One region of the Agaribacter flavus genome, then DNA from elsewhere that is predicted to be linked to it. Evidence: predicted binding sites of a transcription regulator. Region 1 holds the regulator's gene; each other region holds the start of a gene.
What was found. The regulator sigma-54, encoded in region 1, starts transcription at its own class of promoters, with help from an activator protein. The targets are predictions, from matches to a motif close to GTTGGCACGNNNNTNGNNT.
Positions count from the first base shown of each region.

Region 1 (7,858 bases):
CAGCACTTCTGTTACATCATGCGTGACGACTATACTTGTGAGCTTTAGGGCGTTACTAAGCGATTTAATTAGTTCTAATAAGACGCCGAGGGAAATGGGATCCTGTCCCGCAAAAGGCTCATCGTACATGATTAACTCGGGATCGAGTGCTATTGCACGCGCAAGTGCCGCTCTTCGCGCCATTCCACCAGATAATTCACTGGGCATAAGTTGACTTGCCCCTCGTAAGCCAACCGCCTCAAGCTTTAGCAACACAACTGTTTTGATCAAAGCTTCACTCATTTGCGTGTGCTCCCTCAACGGAAAGGCAACGTTGTCGAACACAGACATATTGGTGAAGAGCGCGCCACTTTGAAACAACATCCCCATTTTGCGCCTTAAATTGTAGAGTTCAGAGCGCTTGATCGCGTGCACATCCTGCCCCATAAACTCAACACGCCCGCTGTCTGGAGCCAACTGCCCCCCTATCAACTTTAATAAGGTGGTTTTTCCAATACCACTAGGCCCCATGATCGCTGTAATTTTTCCCCTTTGGACTTTTAAAGAAACATTGTCATAAATGACACGTTCTCCACGGTTAAAAGTCATATTTTCAACAGAAATAAGGTTGTTGGTCATAATATTTAGCACACGTTCCTTCGGGGAAATGGTTTGTAACTTTACAGGTAATTACAGGCCGGTTTTTCATATAGGCTGCTGTTTATGGATTCATTCTAGCCTATTTCAAGTACATAGACCGAAATTTAGTGTTAAAAATTGTAAGAAAAGGCTGCATTTTTTTACGTAAGTAAAAGTGCCTTTTCGAGAATTGCTTCATAAATTCCAAATTATTGCGATTTGTTTACAAAAAAAGCGTTCATTTATAAAAGCACGGAAAAACGACATCACAACAGCAAAACTTGTGTTAAGCTCAAAGAAGTGCTTGTCTAACTTGAATTTCTACTAGTTAGAACATATTTAGACGTAATTGGTAAGTCATACTTAAAATAGTCAAAAAACGTGATAACAAATCTTGTCATTTTCTTTATTGGGTTATTAGTACTAAGTTGGAGTGCTGATAGATTTGTTTATGGTGCTTCTGCGCTGGCAAAGAATATAGGTGTTTCACCTATGCTTATTGGCCTAACTATTGTTGCAATGGGCTCTTCAGCGCCAGAAATTGTAGTCAGCGCGACAGCTTCGTTAGCGGGTAAAACAGATACGGCAGTAGGTAACGCCCTCGGCTCCAATATCACGAACATTGCTTTAGTATTGGGCTTCACAGCTATTATTAAACCTTTACTTGTATCATCCACTACCTTAAAAAGAGAATTACCTGTTCTCTTGCTTATTTCATTGTTGGCCGTTTACTTTATTGATGATAGCTACCTTTCTCGAATCGAAGGCATTGTACTTATCACCTTGTTCGTTTTAGTCATCGCTGGGATGGCACTGCTATCATTTAAAGTGGACAAAGGCGATCCGCTCATAGCTGAAACTGAAGACGAAGTACCGAGTGGCGTTAGTACCCAAGCAGCGGTTTTTTGGGTGGTAGTCGGACTGATACTTCTCCCCTTAAGTGCTAACTTTCTCGTCGACTCTGCCGTTTTTATCGCAAAATATTTTGGGATTAGTGATTTGGTGATTGGTCTAACAATTATTGCCATAGGTACTAGCTTACCGGAGTTGGCTGCCAGTATAGCCGGAGTACTAAAAGGAGAAGACGACTTAGCACTTGGTAACATTATCGGCTCAAACATATTTAACCTGTTAGCTGTATTAGCCATGCCTGGTTTGATAATGCCTTCGGAAATTGACGGCTCAGCTTCAAGTAGAGACTCCATGATCATGCTGGGTTTAACTGTGCTGCTATTCATTTTTTGCTTCAATATTCGCGGTTCAAGGCGAATATCAAGAATCGAAGGTAGCATTTTTGTTATTAGCTTTCTCGCTTACCAATACTTCTTATTCATGTGAGAACAATGAGCTATCTAGAATCCGCAAGGCGTACCTTTGAAAACCAAGTAAATGCCCTTATCGAATTGAGTCAGTCTCTAAATGAAGACTTTTCAGAAGCATGTACCTTACTACAAAGATGCAAAGGCAAAGTCGTGGTGACCGGTATGGGAAAGTCGGGGCATATCGGCAATAAAATTGCCGCGACATTGGCAAGCACGGGCACGCCCTCATTTTTTATGCACCCAGCTGAAGCAAATCATGGTGATTTAGGCATGCTTGGCACTGAGGATGTAGTAGTCGCGATTTCAAGCAGTGGTGAAACCTCTGAGCTTCTCAACATACTGCCATCTATAAAGCGATTAAAAATCCCGATACTGGCTATTACCAATAATAAGCATAGCAACCTAGCTAAATTTGCGGATATTAGTTTGGATTTAAACATTAAGAATGAAGCCTGTTCACTTGGTTTAGCGCCGACAACCAGTACCACAGCAACACTTGTGTTAGGCGATGCGTTAGCAATCGCATTGCTTGAATCTAAAGGTTTTACACAAGAAGACTTTGCCTTTTCTCACCCAGGAGGCTCGTTAGGAAAACGCTTGTTGCTCTCCGTAGCCGATGTCATGGTAACGGGTGCAGCAGTACCTGTGTCGCAGTACGATGATGTGCTCTCAACAGCCTTATTCGAAATATCATCAAAAGGCCTAGGCTTAACATCAATAGTAAAAGATGATGTGATGATAGGTGTATTTACTGACGGCGATTTACGCAGGACTCTCGATAAACAAGTAGATTTGCATACCGTTGCCGTTGAAGATGTAATGACAACTCCTGGCTACACTATTCCCGCTAGTGCACTTGCCATGGACGCAGTGAACATGATGCAAGAAAAACGAGTCAATGCTCTAATAGTAACCAATGAAGTAGGTAAACCTGTTGGCGCATTAAATATGCACATGCTTTTACAAACAGGCGTTATCTAATGAATACAGTCGACACATTATATGGAAAAGTGCCTTCACATATTTTAACAGCCTGTAAAGATTTAAAACTCTTGGTACTTGATGTCGACGGTGTATTGTCAGACGGCTATGTATTCATGGGCAATAGCGGTGAAGAGCTAAAAGCATTCAATACCAAAGATGGTTATGGTATCAAAGCAGTGATAAGTGAAGGTGTCAAAGTTGCCGTTATCACGGGTCGACAGTCAAATATCGTTGAACAGCGAATGCGCTCTCTAAACGTCAATTACATAGTACAAGGGCAGGAAAATAAAAGCCAAGCCATCAGAGCTATTATGACCGAATTAAATTGCACAAAATCATCCGTTGCAAGTATCGGTGATGATATGCCCGATATTGGGCTATTTGACAACAGTGGGATAAAAGTTGCTGTCAACGATGCCCATCCTTATATATTGGGTCAAGCAGATTTTGTTACCTCGCTTGCAGGCGGTCGTGGCGCAGTGAGAGAGTTTTGCGATTTGATATTAATGGCTCGCGGAGCCTTATACAAGCAACACAGTGCGAGCGTATAGCCTATGAATAGAGTCGGTTGGAGTGTCGCTTTCGTTTTCTCTGTCGTCTTAGGTCTTTACTTGTTCATTATATACGATGACGAACAGCCCCCCAGTCAAACTGACAGTGAGTTGTCGATGACCCCAACGTATGAAGCTATTAATTTGGACAGTAAGCTTTATGATGACGAAGGATTACTCAGTCATCAAGTGTCTGCTGACAAAATGGAGCATTATCAGCAACTAGGGTTTATGGTTTTTGACAATCCGGTATATACTGTGTTTCTTGAATCTGGCGAACCTTGGCGTATTACCGCTGAAGAAGGCACATTATACGGCAGCAGTAGAATTCAATTAGAACACAATGTAAAAATTATCAACTTAAATACCACTGAATTCGTCAAGCAGATACAAACAGAGTACATAGAAATAAACCTCGACCAAAAGACCTTATTTTCGGATCAAGAAGTAGAAATTTTCGGTGACAATTACTCAGTGAAAAGCATTGGTATCCAAGGTAATTTAGCCACACAACAATACGAGTTAAAGCAACATGTTCAAAGCCAGTATTTTCCGCAATAGATACTGCATAAAAACAACTAGTAAGGTAGCCCTTTCTGCCTTACTTTTCGCTGTTTTTACCGCCGCAGTCGCGCAAGAAGCTGACGAGCAATCAGACTCAGAGGAAACGCAACACAATATTGCAACAGACTTTCAGCAGACGATTAAAATTCGTTCTCGAAACCAGTTGCTCAACGGCAAAAGCAAAACATCAGTCCTTGTGGACGAGGTATTGATTTTACAGGGCAGCCTAAAAATAACTGCTGATAGAGTAGAAATGAATGCTGCTGCTGGCAAGGGCAAAGAAGTCATCTCAGCTATTGGTCAAGCAGCCACATATCAACAAAAACTAGAAGATGGTAGTTTAGTATCCGCGCGAGCAAGTTCTATAAAATATGACGTGGCGACACGCGAGATCAGCCTGACGGGTAACGCGCAAATTTCTCAAAATGACTCTACAGTCTCCGCTGATAGTATTGCATACAACATGACTGAACAAAAAATCATCGCAAGCACAGATGGAAACAGTGAAAAAACGGTCAGTACTGTCATTAGCGTAGGCGATTTTGACAATAGCGAAGACAAAGGCAATGAAAAATGAGTAGTACGCTTTGTGCTAAAAACCTCGCAAAATCGTATAAATCCAGACAAGTAGTACGTGATGTAAGCATTGAAGTGTCTACAGGGCAAATAGTCGGATTGCTTGGCCCGAATGGAGCTGGTAAAACAACTACCTTTTACATGATAGTCGGTCTTGTGCAGCTCGATAAGGGGGAAATATCCATCGACCAAAATGATCTGTCATTATTGCCTATGCACGAACGCGCGCGGCATGGTATCGGGTATTTACCACAAGAGGCTTCTATTTTTCGAAAATTAACTGTATTTGAAAACTTAATGGCCATATTGCAAACGCGAAAAGAGTTGAGTAACCAACAACGAGAACAGCAAGCTGACGAATTATTGGACGACTTCAACATCAATCATATTCGCAATAATTTAGGCATGAGTTTATCTGGTGGAGAAAGGCGAAGAGTAGAGATAGCGAGAGCTTTAGCAGCAAACCCCAAATTTATTTTGCTCGATGAACCCTTCGCAGGTGTTGACCCAATTTCTGTTAGTGATATAAAGAAGATTATATATCAGTTAAAAGATCGTGGCATTGGTGTGCTGATCACAGACCACAATGTGAAAGAAACACTAGACGTTTGTGAAACCGCATACATCGTTAGCCATGGTTCTCTAATAGCCTCAGGTAGTGCAGATGATGTATTATCAAACCAAGAAGTTAGAGACGTGTATCTTGGCGAACAATTTTCGATGTAGGTCTTTGCATGGTAGCTTTAAATTATTGTTCTGTAACCAGATGTAATTTCGGCTTAGATGTAAAAAAAGGAAAGTAATGAAACCCTCGTTACAGTTAAAATTTAGTCAACAACTTACCATGACACCCCAGCTTCAACAGGCTATCAAACTGTTGCAGCTATCTACGCTTGACCTCCAACAAGAAATTCAAGAGGCGCTAGAATCCAACCCTCTCCTTGAACTGTCCGAAGCAAATTTTGAGCAAAATGATGCGACTAATAGCAAAGGTGACGACAGTTCTACCGGCAGTAATGCAGAAACGCAAACCAATGGGGAAACCAATGCCTCATCAGATACATCTGTCAGTATGGAAGATGCGGTAGACAGTCACGATGCACTTCAAAATGGTGATTTACCCAATGATCTTCCCATTGACAGTTCGTGGGACGAGTATCTTGGCTCCAGCTCAGCGCCGGTAAAAATGATCGGAAGTAACCCTGATGAAGATTTTGTTTTTCAAGGCGAGACGACCGACTCCATTCAGGATCACTTGTTTTGGCAAGTACAGATGAGCCATTTCACAGAAGTAGATAAAAGTATTGCGATAGCCATTATAGACTCGATTGATGAATCAGGGTACTTAACAAGTTCTTGTGAAGAAATAGTTGAGTCACTCGACAACGAAGAAGTAGAAATCGAAGAAGTAGAGTGCGTACTAAAACGTATTCAATTACTTGATCCTATCGGCTCAGGTGCGAGAAACGTGCAAGAATGCCTGCTTATTCAACTCAAGCAATTTGCTCAAGGTACGCCATGGCTAGAAGAAGCGAAAGACTTGATTAAAGAGTATGCAGAGTTATTGGGGAGCAAGGATTATCGCACTCTGATGCGTAAAACCAAGTTAAAGGAAGAGCAGTTAAAAGAGGTGATGCGCTTACTAAAAACCTTGAATCCTCGACCAGGTAGCGCTATCTCAACTAAAGAGCCTGAATACATTGTACCAGATGTCAATGTATATAAAAACAAAGGTATCTGGATGGTGGAACTGAACAACGATGCCTTACCAGCCCTTGCGGTGAACGAAACCTACGCTCAAATAGCAAAAACTTCAAAAAATCAGAACGATTCACAATTTATTAAGTCACATTTACAAGAAGCAAAGTGGTTTATTAAAAGTCTGGAGAGTAGAAATGAAACCCTACTCAAAGTGTCACATTGTATTGTGTCCAGACAGAAAGAGTTTTTTGAAAAAGGCCCAGAAAAAATGATACCCATGGTATTAAATGATGTGGCAGAAATGGTAGATATGCATGAATCAACAATATCGCGTGTAACGACGCAGAAGTATATGCATACTCCCAGGGGGATATTTGAATTAAAGTACTTTTTCTCAAGCCACGTGGCGACAGACTCCGGCGAAAATGCCTCGTCCACAGCAATTCGCGCGCTTATCAAAAAGCTCATTGCCGATGAACCACCGGCTAAACCCCTCAGTGATAGTAAGATTGCCCAATTGCTTGCCGATCAAGGAATTAAAGTTGCTCGGCGAACAATCGCAAAATATAGGGAATCGTTAAACATTCCCCCTTCCAACCAACGTAAAAGTCTTATCTAGACTCAATCTAAAGAGGACCTAGCATTATGCAAATTAACTTAACTGGTCATCACGTAGACATTACAGATTCACTGCGTAATTACGTCGACACTAAGTTTGAAAAGCTGGAACGCCACTTTGACCACATCAACAACGTTCATGTAATTTTGAATGTGGAAAAGCTAAGCCAAAAAGCTGAAGCAACCTTACACATAAGCGGAGGTGAAATATTTGCAAATTCGGAGCATACTGATATGTACGCAGCAATCGACGGCTTGATTGACAAGTTAGACCGACAAGTTATTAAGCATAAAGAGAAACTAAAACGACACTAAGTCAAATATGATCATTTCTGACATAATCTCGCTCGACCGAACGCAATGTTCGGTCGAATGCCAAAGCAAAAAGAAAATTTTTGAAATTATTAGCGAAATTGCTATTAAGCAGCACCCCTCGCTCAATCAAGTAGACGTGCTCAATAGCTTACTCTGCAGAGAGCGCATGGGGAGTACCGGCATTGGAAACGGAATTGCCATCCCTCACGGGCGAATAGAGGGTATCTCAAATGTTATTGCTATCATTGTTACCAGTGACCATGCTATTGATTTTGACGCCATAGACAATCAACCTGTTGATATTTTTTTCGCATTACTTGTACCCAAAGAACAAGCAGATTCCCATTTACGCGCCTTGTCGGGAATTGCACAAAAACTCAGTGACAAATCAATTGTGAAAGCGATTCGACGCGCACAAAATAAAAATGAGATTGTGGCAGCGCTAGCTTAGTAACTTACCCAATCCAAGCGAGAGGTTATCAGTGAAACTACTTATCATCAGCGGAAGATCAGGCTCAGGAAAATCAATAGCATTACGCTCACTCGAAGACCTCGGATACTACTGTGTCGACAACATTCCTGTTCATTTACTGCCCACACTAGTTAGTG
Region 1 is NZ_JBHRSW010000008.1:43,732-51,589, forward strand. It holds gene ACFOHL_RS06735 (ATP-binding cassette domain-containing protein) at 1-618, opposite strand, end outside; gene ACFOHL_RS06740 (calcium/sodium antiporter) at 1,000-1,956, shown strand; gene ACFOHL_RS06745 (KpsF/GutQ family sugar-phosphate isomerase) at 1,962-2,921, shown strand; gene kdsC (3-deoxy-manno-octulosonate-8-phosphatase KdsC) at 2,921-3,475, shown strand; gene lptC (LPS export ABC transporter periplasmic protein LptC) at 3,479-4,036, shown strand; gene lptA (lipopolysaccharide transport periplasmic protein LptA) at 4,008-4,616, shown strand; gene lptB (LPS export ABC transporter ATP-binding protein) at 4,613-5,341, shown strand; gene ACFOHL_RS06770 (RNA polymerase factor sigma-54) at 5,418-6,935, shown strand; gene hpf (ribosome hibernation promoting factor) at 6,962-7,249, shown strand; gene ptsN (PTS IIA-like nitrogen regulatory protein PtsN) at 7,257-7,700, shown strand; gene rapZ (RNase adapter RapZ) at 7,732-7,858, shown strand, end outside.

Region 2 (7,858 bases), on a different contig from region 1:
GATGCTAAATACGCGAATGACAAATTACGACTATTTGGACAACAAACGCGTTTACATTTTTGCATTGATTTGCATCTTATATTGTTTGTTTCCCAATGCACGTCCTGATTTTTCAACCTTCAATTCAAATGATGCCGAAAATTACTTAGCTATCTCGTACAATTTGTACATCGGTAATGGTTACACTAGAAGTTTGTCACCAGAATATTATGTGCCACATACCTTATGGCCACCGGGAATGCCGATTCTGCTCATGCCTGCTGTTATGATAAGTGATGGCAGTGACATTAATTGGTATGCAGTTAAGTACACCATTATTTTATGTTCACTGTGTGGCTTGCTGCTAATTTGGCATTTTGTCCGCGGTGTCACGCAGAGTAAAAATACGGCGGACATGGCGCTCTTACTCTTCGCGATAAACCCTTTTTATTGGCATTTTTCGCGGACAGGCCTCGCAGAAATGCCCGTGTTCGTCTGGTGTGTTTTGAGCTTGTTGCTTATTCATCGGTATTGGGGAACAGCTGGTGTTCAATTCAGTCAAAAAAAGGCTTTTACTTTAGGTACTGTATTAGGACTAGGGATGATGCTAAAAGGGAGCTTGATTGGCATCGCTTTTATCCCCTTTGCAATGATCGTCTTTCGTTATTTTTCGCGCCAACCCCTGCAATACCTAAAACAAGCATTTCTATTTTGTCTTGGTTTTTTTGTTATTTTCGCTATCTGGAACATTCGCAACGGTTTTATAGACAAGACAAACCTCGGATTTGACGGAGTGAGTCAGGTACAAATGCTATTTAAGTTAGTGGTTGAGGATCCTGAAAGCCGTTTTAGAACGATACCTGAACTCATCGCGACGGCTCGCGAGAACATTACTTGGTATGCTATTTTCCTGATCCCCAGAGAGCTTTTACCATTTTTACATTTGTTTGAACTGGATCAGCTCCCAATGGGCAGTATTATTTTCCTATTGCTGTCAGCTTGTATTGTTGCGCTTGCTTTTCCCTTAAATGTGACAAATCTTGGTTCAATGGTCATTATCATGCCAATGGTGTTAATGAATATGTTGATGGTAATTGGTGGCTCTGAAAGATATTGGGTTCCCATCAGTTTGTTACTAATGCTATCTATTATCGTCAATGTTTCGACTAATACAGTACTCATACCATACTTACATAAATTAAATAGAGTGCGATACAAAATTGTCGTGTTACTTCCTTATGTTCTGTCAATGCTGAGCTATGTTCATATACAACTTAGTCAACCCTATAACGAAAGAGAAGACTATCCAGAGTTTGCTGAACTACTGATGTCTATCGAAGACTATTGTCGAAAAGAGGGCGGGCGAAACATAGTCGTTAAGTCCCGAAACAATAATGCGGTGCAGTTTGTTACGGGTTGTCAAGCACCTGACATGAGGCCAAAGTTAGGTTTTTATCCGCAATACAACGCTGCCATTGTGAGAATAGCAGACATGGCTGAATTAAATGGTAAAAAGCGAATAATCAGCCAAAATGACATTTGGGCATTTGTCGCGCTTGAAAAAAACTAAGCTGATGTGATGGTTTGCCCCTTTTCGGCATCACATCAGGTTAACTAGAATCTACTGATTGTAAGCCACTAACGCTTTTGATGCTTTTCTCTATTCAGTAGTTTTTGGTTTGGGTGCTTTTTGAGAAGCACATACACCGCGCCTAAGCCTCCATGTTGTTTTAGCGCAGTATGAAAAGCTATGACGGCGTCCATTTCCTGCAACCACTGATTGACATAACTTTTTATAAAGGCTGGAAAGGGTTGACTGTTTTTTCCTATCCCATGGTCAATAAGTAGTGTGCGCACACCCCTTTCGTGGCACTCAGTGATCGTTTGATACAGGCTTAAACGCGCATCATCAAATCCCAGATGCTTGAGTACCAAGCGAGAATCTATGTGGTATTTGCCCAAACGCAGGTTCTTGTATACACCTTCTTGCACGCCGTCTTTTTTGTAAGAAATGAAATCCAGAGGAGCAACGGGATTGACGTATTCAATACTTAATCCGTTATCGTCTAACGCCGTTTGTTTTTCAATTGCTTGTCTTTTTAGGGTTTGTGCTAAGGACGGAGGCCGAGAACTGCTGTTGATAAATTTTTCTTTGACCACTAGAGGTTTTACGTCAGCCATTTCTTCATAAAAGGATAGATCGTTTGCTTCACTGGTCATCACCGCCTCCTACGCAAATTCAATGGCGCGTCCTGCAGGATTCGAACCTGCGGCCTGTCCCTTAGGAGGGGACCGCTCTATCCAGCTGAGCTAAGGACGCTTTAGCCGGATATCCTAACGAAATTTCCGTTTTTTGAAAATACCCAAAGCGAATCTTATTGCCGAGCTACGTAATCATTCGGTTGCACATTACCAAGTAGCCCATTATCTATTGCTGATACTGTCGCTGTGTTACTGAACACTTGTCGCACCACCAATGTGGTCGGATGCAGCACAAATTGACGATACTCCTGACCAAATGGGTCAGAAATCTGCTTAACATTAAACAAGGTAAGTTGATCACCGGCTTGTACTTGGTGCGTGCGGCCGAGGTTAATTTGCAATTGGTTATTTGCTACTGCCAATACTCTGCCCATCGTCGGTTGACAAAGTGCAAACTCTTCGAGGTCAGCAATACTGGATTGCAGTTGTTCTTTTATATTCTGCCCATATTGGCTTAGCCAAAAGTCTTGTGAGCTCACATCTACCGTTTCATGTGTATCAAACATCCATGGTGATCTTGAGTTGTATTGCTGTGTGTATAGGTTTTCACCGGTCGCACCATTGATCAAACTGAGAGTAAAATTGAAGGCTCTTGCATGTTTTGCCTGACGATAAAACTCGAATGCGGAAGGTTTGGAAGTATCTACGCTAATGTCGTCTAAGGTGACAATTAGCACGTATTGGGTATTCGTTTTATTCGCTAAAAACTTTGCATGATGGGCGATGTCTGCCTGATGCCAGTCAAATACATAAGGTTCAATATGTGAGAGGTGCATACTGGGCGTATAGGTATTGATCATGTCTTGCATTTGTAAGGCGAGCTCACCGCCCAATTTATTAATTCCACCTATACTCGCTTGTGCTTCGTAGCGAATCGGAAAATATGTTGTAGCTAGTCTTTTGGTGTAATCTGCAGCACTACATTGATTTTTTTGCGCAAAAATATCGGCACGAATCGACACAGACACAACGCCATCTTGATATATTTCATCTATGAGTTCGACGCTATTAACTTCTCCACCTGAACGGATTTCGATATGGTCATTTGTGAGTAGACCATTGCTTATTTGCTGTACGCTTCTCACACTTGCGCCAGCAAAGAGTAAAGCTTGTTTTACTGCTTCTTGCGTGGCTTGTTGCTTGGCTTGTTCTTTATTGCCGTCAACAACAACAGCTTGGCCTGTTGCCGAAAACCATGCTGCATAGGTATAGGGGGTACCGGCAATGATACAAAACAGGTAAAACCCAACTATACGTACTGAAATTGCCCATGAGCACTTACTTTGTTTATTCGTCATAGCGATAGACCATTCTCACCTTGCTTACTATTTGGAACATATTCAACTCCCATGCCAGATCCCCTGAAATATGTGTATTTTTGTGCTTGATACCAAAGGTCAACAGACCCTAGCATCTAAAGACCTTTTCACATCTTGTATCTATATTGACTGAGCGTTGGCACAAGCTTTGCTAAATCACTAATAATCCCTATTTGATAATTGCAGAATATTTGCTGTGATCGCCGATAAAAAAGAGCTGAAACATGCGTGATATATTTGATAAACGTTGGTCATTTAACTATTTGAAATGCAAGAGCCTAGCCATGATTTCGTTTGGTATTTGCACGTTGCTGTTGGGTGGCTGCCAATCACTGTTCACTAAACATGTTGAGTGGGAAACAATTGAACCCGAGAGTTACCCAATACTATCGGCTGTTGGTTACGCACCAATAAATGCGCAATTGGGTGGGGATGCTTCGATTAAGCGACTGCAAGCGATCAAAGCTTCAAAGCTCGATGCATATCGAGAGTTAGCCGAGCAAGTTTATGGACAAAAAGTTGACGGTGAACAATCGTTAGCCAATCTTGTGTTAACAAACAACCAGCTTCAATCCTCTGTTGAAGGCGTGATCCGTGGTGCAAGAGTAGTAAAAACCTATCCCGTTGGTGAAGATACCTATGCAACAGAGTTAGAGTTAAATATGGCGACGGTATACGATCTATATTTATCAACAGCCAAACCCAAAAAAATCAGAAAAGTCAGTTATTACTAGGGTTGGAGCAGGAATATGTTTGTCGTAAGGTATAACTCTACTGAAACCAGAAGTACTGATTTGAGGGGAAAAGTTTTGCCTCTTTTGCGAATAGAAACCGACAACGTTCTGCCTGTTTGATTGTTGTGTTTTTGAACAACGCTAAACTTACTTGAGTCTCTACTGCTATATTTTAAACTGGCTAACCACGGTGTTTCTACCCATGTTTTTGCCTTGGTAGAGCAGGGCATCTGCTCTTCTAATTGCCTCTTCCAAGTTTTCACTATTTGACACTTCGACTACACCACAAGTGATTGTCAACGATATCGTTCGCTCACTCGCTGTCAGTAATTGTTCGGAAACAGTCTTTCTCAACTTTTCAGCAATACAGGTGCTGACTTCTAACTCAGTAGCTGGCAATAAAATGATGAATTCTTCGCCGCCCCAGCGAGAAAAAACATCGGAAGATCTTAATTGGCTTTTCACAAAATCTGACAATTTGTTTAAAACAATATCACCTATTTCGTGGCCGTATGAATCATTCACTTTTTTAAAGAAGTCGATATCAAACATAATGATTGAGCTGGCTAGCTGTGTTCGTGTTTGTGCAGCGTAGTCGCGCGCTGCCGCTTGGTTAAAGCCTCTTCGATTTAGAATACCGGTGAGTGGGTCTAGGGTAACAAGCTCGCGCAGTCGCATGTTTGCTTCTGTTAGCGCGCTGGTTTTTTCTTCAACTAATTTAGTTAATCGAGCAGACTGACGCTCTAGACTATAAACTCGCCATTTGTAGAGGATATACAAAAAGCCAAAGCTGGCTAAGACGAATACCATAATGACCGGCTTTCGCTGCCACCAAGGCGGAGTAACTTCAATTTGTAATGTTGCGGGTGTACCGGACCATTCGCCATAGGGGTTGGTCGATTTCACTTGCAGTTGATAATAACCTGCAGAAAGGTTGGTAAAAGTTAGCTCTTGTTTGTCGGTTTCAATTTCTCGCCAATGCTTATCGAAACCAAGTAAACGATAGGCATATTTGATTTTGTTGGGTGCATTGTATTCAATTGCTGCAAAGCCGATTGACATCATGATGACATCGGGTGATACGTGCATCGAGTCGAGAGGTTTAAGAAGGTGATGAGCTAACGAGTGGGTTTCGTCATGAGCATGTTGACTGCCATGAGAAATAGTACTGAACTTTGTAAATTGTACTAATGGCTGTCCTTTGGGCTTGAGTATCTCACTCGGGTGAAAATAGCTTAAACCCGATACGCCAGGAAAAAATATTCTTCCAAACTTGTCTGTCGCATGAGCACCAATAAAATACCCAGAGGAATTCACGCCTGTATAGCCATCAAAAAACTCTATTCTGCTTAAGTCCCGACTTATTTTAACAATGTTTTTGTTGGTGCTGAGCCAAATGTTACCTAGGTCATCCTGTTCCATGGCTCCAATTGATAAGGTTGCAATGGGCGTGTCTGTAAATAAGCGCGTAAAAGAAGCATTGGTGTTCTCCGCTGCAGTACTCATTCGTTCGACACCTTTGCCTAGTGTGCCCAATAGATAATCACCATCAGATAACGCCAATACAGACGTGATGGCCTGAGCGTGGAGTGAGTTTTCTCCATTTGCACGAAAATGCGCGACTATGCCATTTTCTTGTTCGAGTACGTACAAGCCATCTATTGTCGAGGCGAATATTTGGTTACCGTGAGTTGACAATATATAAGACACATGGGGCATTGGATAACTTGCGAGTACTTGCTTTTGTTGCGGATCATAAAGCAACAAGCCTTGGTCATATGTGCCCAACCAAAGTTTTTCATTGCGTGCTTTTGCCAAGGTGTAAATTTTTGTTCCCTTTAAATCGTAGTGTTCCACTGTATTTGTAACATGGTCTATTGCACCCAAGCCCGCCGAAGACGCTAAAAATGTTAAATCCTGCGTACCACAATGACAAATTGAGGTAATGGCGTAATGCGAAATATCTTTATCAAAATCATGTGAGAAGTCATAACTAAGTTTTGCTTGTAAGTCTTCATTTAACAGCCACAAACCTTGATCCGTGGATACAAGCACATCTGACTCATTTAGGATTTCGATATCATATACGGCTTGAGCCTTTGGTATTTCGGCACGATTAAATAATGGCCGCTGATGGTTAACAATATATAAGCCAGTATCTAGTGTGCCGTAAAATATTGTTCCGTCTTTCCCTTGAAAAATTTTCAGTACGTTTTTATCTTTTACTATTGTGATAACTTGGTTGCGTTTAATAGAGTGAAAATCCTCCTGAACTAAGTTGATGCCCTTTGAGCTTGCCACCCAAATAACCCCTGTGTTTAGTTGAATGAGGTCGTTTACTTGTGGACTCAATAGTCCTTGTTGAACAGATAAGTTTCGAATGCTTTGAGGCAAATGTGACTTATCAAACGTGATCTGAAATACCCCACTATTGCTACTTCCTGCCCAAATACGTCCTGCCTTGTCTATTATGATACGCGTCAGACTTTTGTTATTTAAAAGAGGTGGGAGCCATTCTTTAGTTTGGGAGTTGAAGCGATGTAAACCGGTTTTACTGCTCAGATACACAATATTGTTTTTGCTCACTACATCAGTTGTGTCAACTGCGTCACTGACTAAGCGAATGTGCATGGTTTTGTCAGTGTTAGTGTCAGTGTTTGGTGTGCCGATAAACAGCCCTTTATTGGTACCAATCCAAAGATGACTTTTTTCGTCAAAGTACAAAGCTCTCACTACAATAGAGGCTTGCTCGGTATTTGCTTGCGGCAATGGAATACTTTCCAGCTGTCCGCTGTTGGCATCTAGCTTGTCTAAGCCTGCCATAGTGGCAATCCAAAGATCATTGGATTGTTTATGTATTGTGAGGTCGTAAACTAAGTTACCCGAAAGCTTATTCCTCAAGCTGGGAATGTCGTCGATTGAGATTAGCTCTTTGCCGTTAAACTTGTCGATTCCCGCTTGTGTCCCCAACCATAAGTTGCCATGAATATCCTGAGCAATGCTTGTTACCGATATTTGCGACAACCCATCTTGGATACCTATGTTTCTGGTTTGAAAGTTTGATGTTGAAGCGAATGAAAAACTTGACGTGAATAAGGCAGTGAAAAGCAGCAAGCGCTTGACATAAAAACGCCATATGTGTTGTTCGAGAGAATACAGCTTTTTCGCTATCAACCAATATCTCACTAATCTTGATTAATGATTGTATAAAAAACGATCAGTTTGAGAATGGTATGATTAAAGTGAGGTAAGTACAAACCTTTCAAAATATAAGGCGATTATATCAAGGGAGGGCGCTTAGACGCTTATCCCTTTGCTGCTGGCGTCGCCGGTGGTGCGTCCAGCTTTATCATAGGTCATACTCTCTCGAGCTCGAAGTTCTAACATCGTATTGCGTAAATGTACGAGTTTGAGCTGCCCTTGTTCTACTGACTTTGCATTGATTTGGGTGAGATATTTGCACTCTTCTAAAGTACTTTTGCAAAGCTCAAGAAGCTCATTACACGCATTATCAACACTGTTGCCCGTGTCGACAGTTCTTTTATATAGTATTTCGACAGCTTG
Region 2 is NZ_JBHRSW010000015.1:34,652-42,509, reverse strand. It holds gene ACFOHL_RS09640 (ArnT family glycosyltransferase) at 2-1,549, shown strand; gene smrA (DNA endonuclease SmrA) at 1,618-2,199, opposite strand; tRNA gene ACFOHL_RS09630 (tRNA-Arg) at 2,223-2,299, opposite strand; gene ACFOHL_RS09625 (flagella assembly protein FlgT) at 2,355-3,539, opposite strand; gene ACFOHL_RS09620 (LPP20 family lipoprotein) at 3,845-4,294, shown strand; gene ACFOHL_RS09615 (ligand-binding sensor domain-containing diguanylate cyclase) at 4,460-7,468, opposite strand; gene flgN (flagellar export chaperone FlgN) at 7,592-7,858, opposite strand, start outside.
Region 2: a site for sigma-54 is predicted at 3,696-3,714, ahead of ACFOHL_RS09620 (LPP20 family lipoprotein). Genes of this name have one in related genera too.

Region 3 (7,858 bases), on a different contig from region 1:
GGTGATTACCTTACTTGCCTTGAGTTGGGGAGGAAACTGGTTAGTGACAAAAATGATGGACTACACCAATAATTTGGTCAGTAGTATTCCCTCGGTCTTGGGCTAGCGATTACCCGTGGAGATATTGAGTAGCACGATCATGGGCTTTTTGGCTGATTATTTATTGGCCTTTATGCGGATCACCGGCATGTTTATTTCTATGGCGGGGATCAGTGCTCGAACTATCCCTACACCCGTAAGAAATTTATTGGCGATCGTTATTACTATCATGGTGTTGCCAACCTTAGAGCCGGTTAATGTGCCTGAGTTAGTCAGTGTCGGGACTTTTTTAGAAGTGATTAAGCAACTCATCATCGGTATTGGTATCGGCTTTATTTCTATGATGGTGATCAACACCTTTGTGTTGGCGGGACAAATTATTGCCATGCAAACAGGTTTGGGATTTGCCTCCATCGTTGACCCCATCAATGGGATCAACGTGCCAGCAGTGGGACAGTTCTATTTAATTTTGGCCACCCTGATATTCTGGACAGTCGATGGGCATCTCTTGATGCTGCAAATGATCATCCATAGCTTTGAAGCGTTTCCAGTCGGCGAGGGATGGTGGACACCCGAGCAATTTAAACAAATTGCGCATTGGGCTGGATGGATGTTCATCTCTGCGGTCACCATTGCACTCGCGCCCATTGTGTCCTTGTTAATCGTCAACTTGGCTTTTGGTGTAATGACTAAAGCCGCGCCTCAACTGAATATATTTAGTTTAGGTTTTGCGATCGCGCAAATTATGGGCTTAATCATCATTTGGATAACATTGAGCAACCAGGCACTGCACTTTGAACAACAGTGGATGCGTGCTCAGAACTTAATGTGTGGTTTGTTGGCAATATGCCCAACGACACCGTCCATATAACTGGGTAAAGGAGGCATGAGTAACGCAAATGGCTGATACTGATTCCTACGAAAAAACGGAAGAACCCACACCCAAAAAACTCAAAGACGCCCGAGAGAAAGGGCAGGTCGCGCGTTCAAAAGAACTCGCGACCACCTTAGTACTCGTGGCGAGTGCCTTTGCCCTTATTGCAATCGGATCGATGATTGCGTCTGCCATGTTCAGTATTACCAAACGTTCATTTACCTTATCCAGAGATGAGACTTACGATTACACCCACATGTTTCAGATCCTAAAAATGTCGATAACGGAAAGTGCTTTTCCGCTTGTCGCGTTTATGATTATTGCCATGATTGGCGGTATTTACGGTTCGATTGCTTTGGGAGGGTACAACTTTACATGGTCTTCTGCGGCGCCAAAAGCCAATCGGCTCAGCCCCAAGGCTGGGTTTAAACGTATGTTTGGGACGGATGCCTTGGTCGAGTTATTAAAAGCCATTGGCAAAGTTACAGTAATTATTGCCATGGCTTATATTTCTCTAATTATTTTTAAAGACGAAGCGCTACACCTCGATCTTGAGCAATACCCCATGAACCTGTTTCATGCTTTAGATATGATTGAGTGGGCTTTCTTATTGTTGTGCTGTGGCATGATCCCGATTGCGTTGATAGATGTGCCTTACCAAAGTCACAAGCACAACAAAGAACTGAAAATGACACTGCAAGAAGTGAAAGATGAGCGTAAAAATGCAGAAGGTGATCCAGCCGTAAAGAGCAGAGTGAGAAAACTACAATATCAATCTGCTGCTAACCGTATGATGCAAGATATACCTAATGCTGATGTCATCATTACTAACCCGACACACTATTCTGTCGCAGTACAATATGACCAAGACGGCGAACGCGCCCCTATTGTAGTAGCAAAAGGCATAGATGAACTTGCTATGCACATTCGTAAAATTGGTACTGCGAATGATGTGCCCTTGATTGCTTCACCTGCCCTTGCTCGCGCGATATATTACTCTACTGAAGTAAATCACGAAGTCCCGCAAAAGCTGTTTATGGCTGTGGCACAAATATTGGCATATGTTTATCAGTTAAAAGCCTTTAAAGCGGGCAAAGGTACAAGACCCAAACCACTGAAAAAGGACTTGCCAATTCCGCCTGAGTTACGCCGGTAAATAAGTAAACCAACGCCACATCTGAGCAATAAGCTCACCTTGTAGAGGGGAAAACCGCCATCTGAAAGTTTCAAAAGGCATGGATGCCTTTTGTTAAGCGGCCAAGGATGACGCAAAGCGGCTTTCAGATGGCGGTTTTCCCCTCTACAAGGTGAGCTTATTGCTCGGATGTGGCGTTGGTTTATTGGATATTTATCGTCACTGTGTACCCAATTTGGTAGCTTTGACCATTAGTAAGTGTTTGCAAGGTACGGATTTCTCCACCAATAAGAATATCGGCGGTATTGTTGCTGCCACGCGAGCGAATTTGTATTTGTTCACCATCTGTAAACGTCGTGGTTTGTGAGGCCGCAGTGACTTGCCCTGATACCAACAGAGACAAGTTGGCGGAATTACTCCCCGCCACTGATATAAACATTTCTGTATTCTTGGGCAAACTTTCGACCAAAATGCGTCCTAGGCTAATATCTGGACTAGATGCGTCACAGCTCCCAACTATATTACCCGTGTTGTCCAAGGTACACACGCTACCGGATTCGATCGGAATATCGCCAAAATTTAATGCATCGATTTCTATCGGCACTTGCGCGTAACAATGCGAGGTAAACAACATAACGGGAAGTATCATTAGCCGGTTTTGCATATCTGTTTTATCGAATGGCCTGTTTTTCCTACAAATTCTTCCCCAGTACATCGGCCTTATTGTATTTTTCTGTAGATATAGATTTTTAAAAGACTTCTGGCACGCTTGTTGAAATACCTCATGTATTCTCAAACAGTAGTCAAAATTTTGTTGTATGCAGTTAGCGAGTGTTTTTCAGCGAGTCGACAAAGACAGTGTAAAAAATTTCACCAGCGGACTAGGTGCACCTATCATTGTACTGGCATTGATGGGTATGGTGATACTGCCCATGCCAGCGTTTTTGTTGGATGTACTGTTTAGCTTTAATATCGCGCTTTCCTTGGTCATTATCCTTGTCTGTGTGTTTACCCAACGTCCTATTGATTTTGGTATTTTTCCTTTGGTGCTATTGGTGGCGACTGTTTTGCGACTTGCGCTTAATGTCGCATCGACGCGGGTTGTCCTCTTGGAAGGACACGAAGGTGGAGATGCAGCCGGTAAAGTTATTCAGGCTTTTGGCGAGGTAGTGATTGGCGGAAATTACGCCGTTGGTATAGTGGTCTTTGCGATTCTATTGATCATTAATTTTAAAGTCGTTACCGAGGGTGCAGGCCGTATTTCTGAGGTTAGTGCGCGTTTTACGCTAGACGCAATGCCCGGTAAACAAATGGCAATCGATGCAGACCTGAATGCCGGATACATCGACCAAGATGAGGCGCGTAAACGTCGCGAAGAGATCACCTCAGAGGCTGATTTTTATGGTTCGATGGACGGTGCGTCTAAATTTGTTAAGGGCGATGCAATTGCTGGCCTTTTCATCATGTTGATAAACATTGTTGGGGGTTTGTTTATTGGCATGTATCAACATGATTTAAACTTTGGTAATGCAATGGAAGTGTACACGGTGCTTACCATCGGTGACGGTTTGGTGGCACAAATACCATCACTACTGCTCTCTGTCGCCACTGCCATTATTGTGACGCGAGAAAACGATAGCCAAGAAATGGGCGACGAGATCCGCGAGCAACTCTCGAACAGACAAGCGTTGTACATCACTTCAGCCATTCTATTTGTTATGGGCATTGTGCCGGGTATGCCTCATTTTGCGTTTTTAAGTTTTTCTGCTGCAGCCGGCGGCTATGCTTTTTATAGAGATTGGCAAGCGAAAAAACTGGCAGAGGATGCGGCTAAAGTACAGACCTTACCCGATGTAAATACCGAAGCACAGGATGTGAAGGAGCTGACTTGGGATGACGTGCAACCCGTAGACGTAATTGGTCTAGAAGTGGGATACCGCTTGATCCCATTGGTGGACAAATCTCAGGGTGGAGAGCTACTCAGTCGAATTAAAGGTGTGCGTAAGAAGTTATCACAAGAGCTAGGATTTTTAGTGCCAGCGGTACATATTCGTGACAATTTAGATTTTGCACCTAGCAACTACACTATTTCGATGATGGGTGTCACCGTGGGCGAAGCCGAAATTAGCCATGACAATGAATTGGCGATTAATCCTGGGCAAGTTTTTGGCACGCTTGAAGGAACGCCTACCAAAGATCCGGCTTTTGGCTTAGACGCCGTATGGATACCAGCCAACCAGAGAGAACATGCTCAAACCATGGGTTATACGGTTGTCGATACAGCGACAGTTATTGCCACCCATCTCAGTCAATTACTTACCAATCATGCATACCAGTTATTGGGGCATGAGGAAGTGCAACAACTATTGGATATGTTAGAAAAAACACATCCTAAGCTTGTTGAAGGTTTAGTGCCTGATGTACTTGCTTTGAGTACGGTCGTAAAAGTCTTGCAAACCCTATTGTTTGAAGGTGTACCAATTAGAGATATGCGCACCATTGTCCAAACGCTCAGTGAATTTGGTCCCAAGAGCCAAGACCCCGAAGTTTTGGTGTCGGCATGCCGTATTGCTCTGAAACGTTTGATCGTACAAGAAATAAACAATGGTGAGCAAGAAGTACCTGTCATTACCTTGGCTCCCGATTTGGAACAGATGTTGCATAAGTCACTGCAGGCAGGTGGTGAAGATGGCGCTGGTATTGAACCAGGCCTGGCAGAAAAATTACAACAGTCTTTACTCGACGCGACACAGCAACAGGAGGTCGCAGGAGAACCGGCAGTATTGTTAACTTCAGGATTGTTAAGACCAGTATTGGCAAGGTTCTTTAAACAATCTGTCAGTGGTTTGCACGTGCTGTCTTATCAGGAGATTCCTGATGACAAACAAATAAAAATAGTGTCATCGGTAGGTCAATAAAGTGACGCGCCATACATACTCAAGAGGAAGTTATGAAAATTAGACGTTTTTTTGGCAAAGATATGCGAGAAGCGCTCAAACAAGTCAAAGATGAGCTTGGTGGTGACGCGGTTATAATGTCAAATAAGAAGAAGTCGAATGGCGTAGAGTTAGTGGCTGCGGTTGACCCTTCTGCTGCCAACCCCGATCCGGCACCACCGCTGAGTGCAAAACCTAGCTTTAGTGAGATCATCGGCAATGAAGAAAATGACAGTTTGCGAGCGTTGTTAGAAAGGCAAACGTCTAACGGGCAAACCGAATTTGCAACGAGTACTCATCAGAGTTACGAGACGAACAATAGGCAGCAAACCCAAGACATGCAGCAAGCGTCACCTAAACTTCAGGGGGCGGCAAACACTACTGAATTTACACAAAATACAGCGCGGAATGTCCATCAACAAGCTCAGACAAACTTTCAAGCGCGCAATATACCTAGAGAAAATACACCGACAGAAAACATACCCAGAACGACTTCGGCTAGAGAAAGCTTACTAAGAGAAAGCTTGCGAGCAGATGACAGCATGGTGCGCTCACCCGCCTTTAGTGAGTTGGGTGATGATGAAGATTTTGGTAATACGCAAGCGGCAAATTTAAGCCCACCGCCGAGTGTATTAGAGCCAGAACAGCTAGACAGCATTAGAGCAGAATTAGAATCAATCAAAAATGTTTTAAAGTTTCAGGTTTCAGAATTATCCGAAGAGCGCAAACGTCGCAACAATCCTGTACATCATTATCTCCATGAACAGCTAATAGGTATGGGGATCAGTGAGCAACTGTGTCAACAGTTTATTAATTTCTTGCCTCACCAGATTGACGAAAAAGAAGGTTGGAAGTATTTGCTCAATCTGCTGTCGAATCGCTTAGTTGTGGGTAGTAATGACATACTAAACCAAGCGGGTATCGTGGCATTAGTTGGTCCGACTGGCACAGGTAAAACGACAACGCTTGCGAAATTGGCAGCGAAGTATGCACAAAAATATGGATCAGATCAGGTTGCTCTGATAACCATTGATACATACCGAATTGCAGCGTTTGAGCAACTTGCTACCTATGGCCGTATTATTGGTTGTAGCGTGAAAAAGGCACAAAATGCTGATGAGCTAAATCAGATTCTCTACCAAATGCGCAATAAGCGTTTAATTCTGATTGATACAGCAGGGTTCAGTCAGCGAGATGCGAGACTCATAGAGCAATTAAATGAGTATGAAAATGGTTTATCCGTAGATATCAAAAAGTATCTAGTGTTGCCTGCAGGCTCTCAATACAAAGTGCTAAATGAAACAGTAAAAACATACAGCCACACAGATATTCGCGGTTGCATTTTCTCCAAGCTGGACGAATGTTACAGCTTGGGCGAGGCATTGAGTGTTGTGATTGAAAATGATTTATCATTGAGCTATGTTACAGATGGTCAACGCGTTCCGGAAGACATCAAACTGGCTGACTCAGGTAACCTGACACTTGTCGCAGCTAAACTTTATAAAAAATATGGATTGCCTCAACAACCGCGTAATCCACTAGCGAGTGCTGGTGGTTTATGATGGTAGATCAAGCGAGTAGCTTAAGACGAATGAATCAGTCCAAACAGATTAAAGTAGTCGCAGTCACCGGTGGTAAAGGTGGCGTTGGCAAAACAAACCTTACCCTCAATTTGGCGATTGCCTCTGCCAAACGCGGATCCCGTGTTTTGGTCTTAGATGCGGATTTAGGCTTGGCAAACGTTGATGTCATGCTGGGTTTACGCGTGGATCGCAATTTATCACACGTCCTTTCTGGCGATTGCACACTCGATGAAATACTGGTCACAGGCCCACACGGTGTAAAAATCGCACCGGCTACCTCTGGTACGCAGTCCATGGCAGAACTCGGTGCCAGAGAGCACGCTGGACTAATACGCGCGTTTGGCGAATTGCAAACGCCTATCGATATGCTGCTGGTTGATACTGCAGCGGGTATATCAGACATGGTGGTCAGCTTTTCTCGGGCAGCACAAGACGTCATTATCGTAGTATGTGACGAGCCAACTTCACTAACTGACGCCTATGCACTAATAAAAATACTCAACCGCGAGCACGGCGTATTTAACTTCAAAGTTGTCGCCAATATGGTGAGGAGTGAGCGCGAAGGTCAAGAATTATTCAATAAACTGTCGAAGGTGACAGGGCGGTTTCTCGATGTAGCCTTAGAGCTAGTGAGCATCGTACCCTTTGACGAAAATGTGCGTAAATCGATACGCAAGCAAACAGCCATTGTCGATGCATATCCAGCTTCTGGAGCGGCGAAAGCCATCAATCAACTAGCGGAAAACGTCGCGTCGTGGCCTGTGCCGATTCAAGCCGGTGGGCATCTCGAGTTCTTCATCGAGAATTTAGTGTCTTTGCAAGACTAGGTAAGCAAAAGTGAGTAATAAAGTGACAGTATATCAACAGCAAATAGACAAAAATCAGCTTGTCGAAAGACACGCGCCGCTGGTTAAGAGGATTGCACACCACTTGATGGCAAGGTTACCTGCTAGTGTGTTAATAGATGACTTGATTCAATCGGGCATGATTGGCTTATTAGAAGCGGCTCGAAATTTTGATGGCTCTAAAGGAGCGAGCTTTGAAACCTTTGCAGGCATCCGTATTCGCGGAGCGATGTTAGATGAAATCCGCAAGGGAGACTGGACGCCGCGCTCAGTGCATAAAAATTCTCGCGCCATTACCGAAGCAATCAATACCGTCGAAAGAGAAACGGGGAGAGACGCGCGCGATAACGAAGTAGCAGAAAAACTAAATGTTTCTTTGCAAAGCTATCATCAAATGTTGAATGAGGTAAATGCCGGAAAACTCGTTGGAATTGAAGACCTTGGCG
Region 3 is NZ_JBHRSW010000004.1:460,240-468,097, reverse strand. It holds gene fliQ (flagellar biosynthesis protein FliQ) at 1-106, shown strand, start outside; gene fliR (flagellar biosynthetic protein FliR) at 116-910, shown strand; gene flhB (flagellar biosynthesis protein FlhB) at 939-2,069, shown strand; gene ACFOHL_RS02080 (hypothetical protein) at 2,251-2,712, opposite strand; gene flhA (flagellar biosynthesis protein FlhA) at 2,867-4,966, shown strand; gene flhF (flagellar biosynthesis protein FlhF) at 4,999-6,546, shown strand; gene ACFOHL_RS02065 (MinD/ParA family protein) at 6,543-7,394, shown strand; gene ACFOHL_RS02060 (RNA polymerase sigma factor FliA) at 7,405-7,858, shown strand, end outside.
Region 3: a site for sigma-54 is predicted at 2,808-2,826, ahead of flhA (flagellar biosynthesis protein FlhA). Genes of this name have one in related genera too.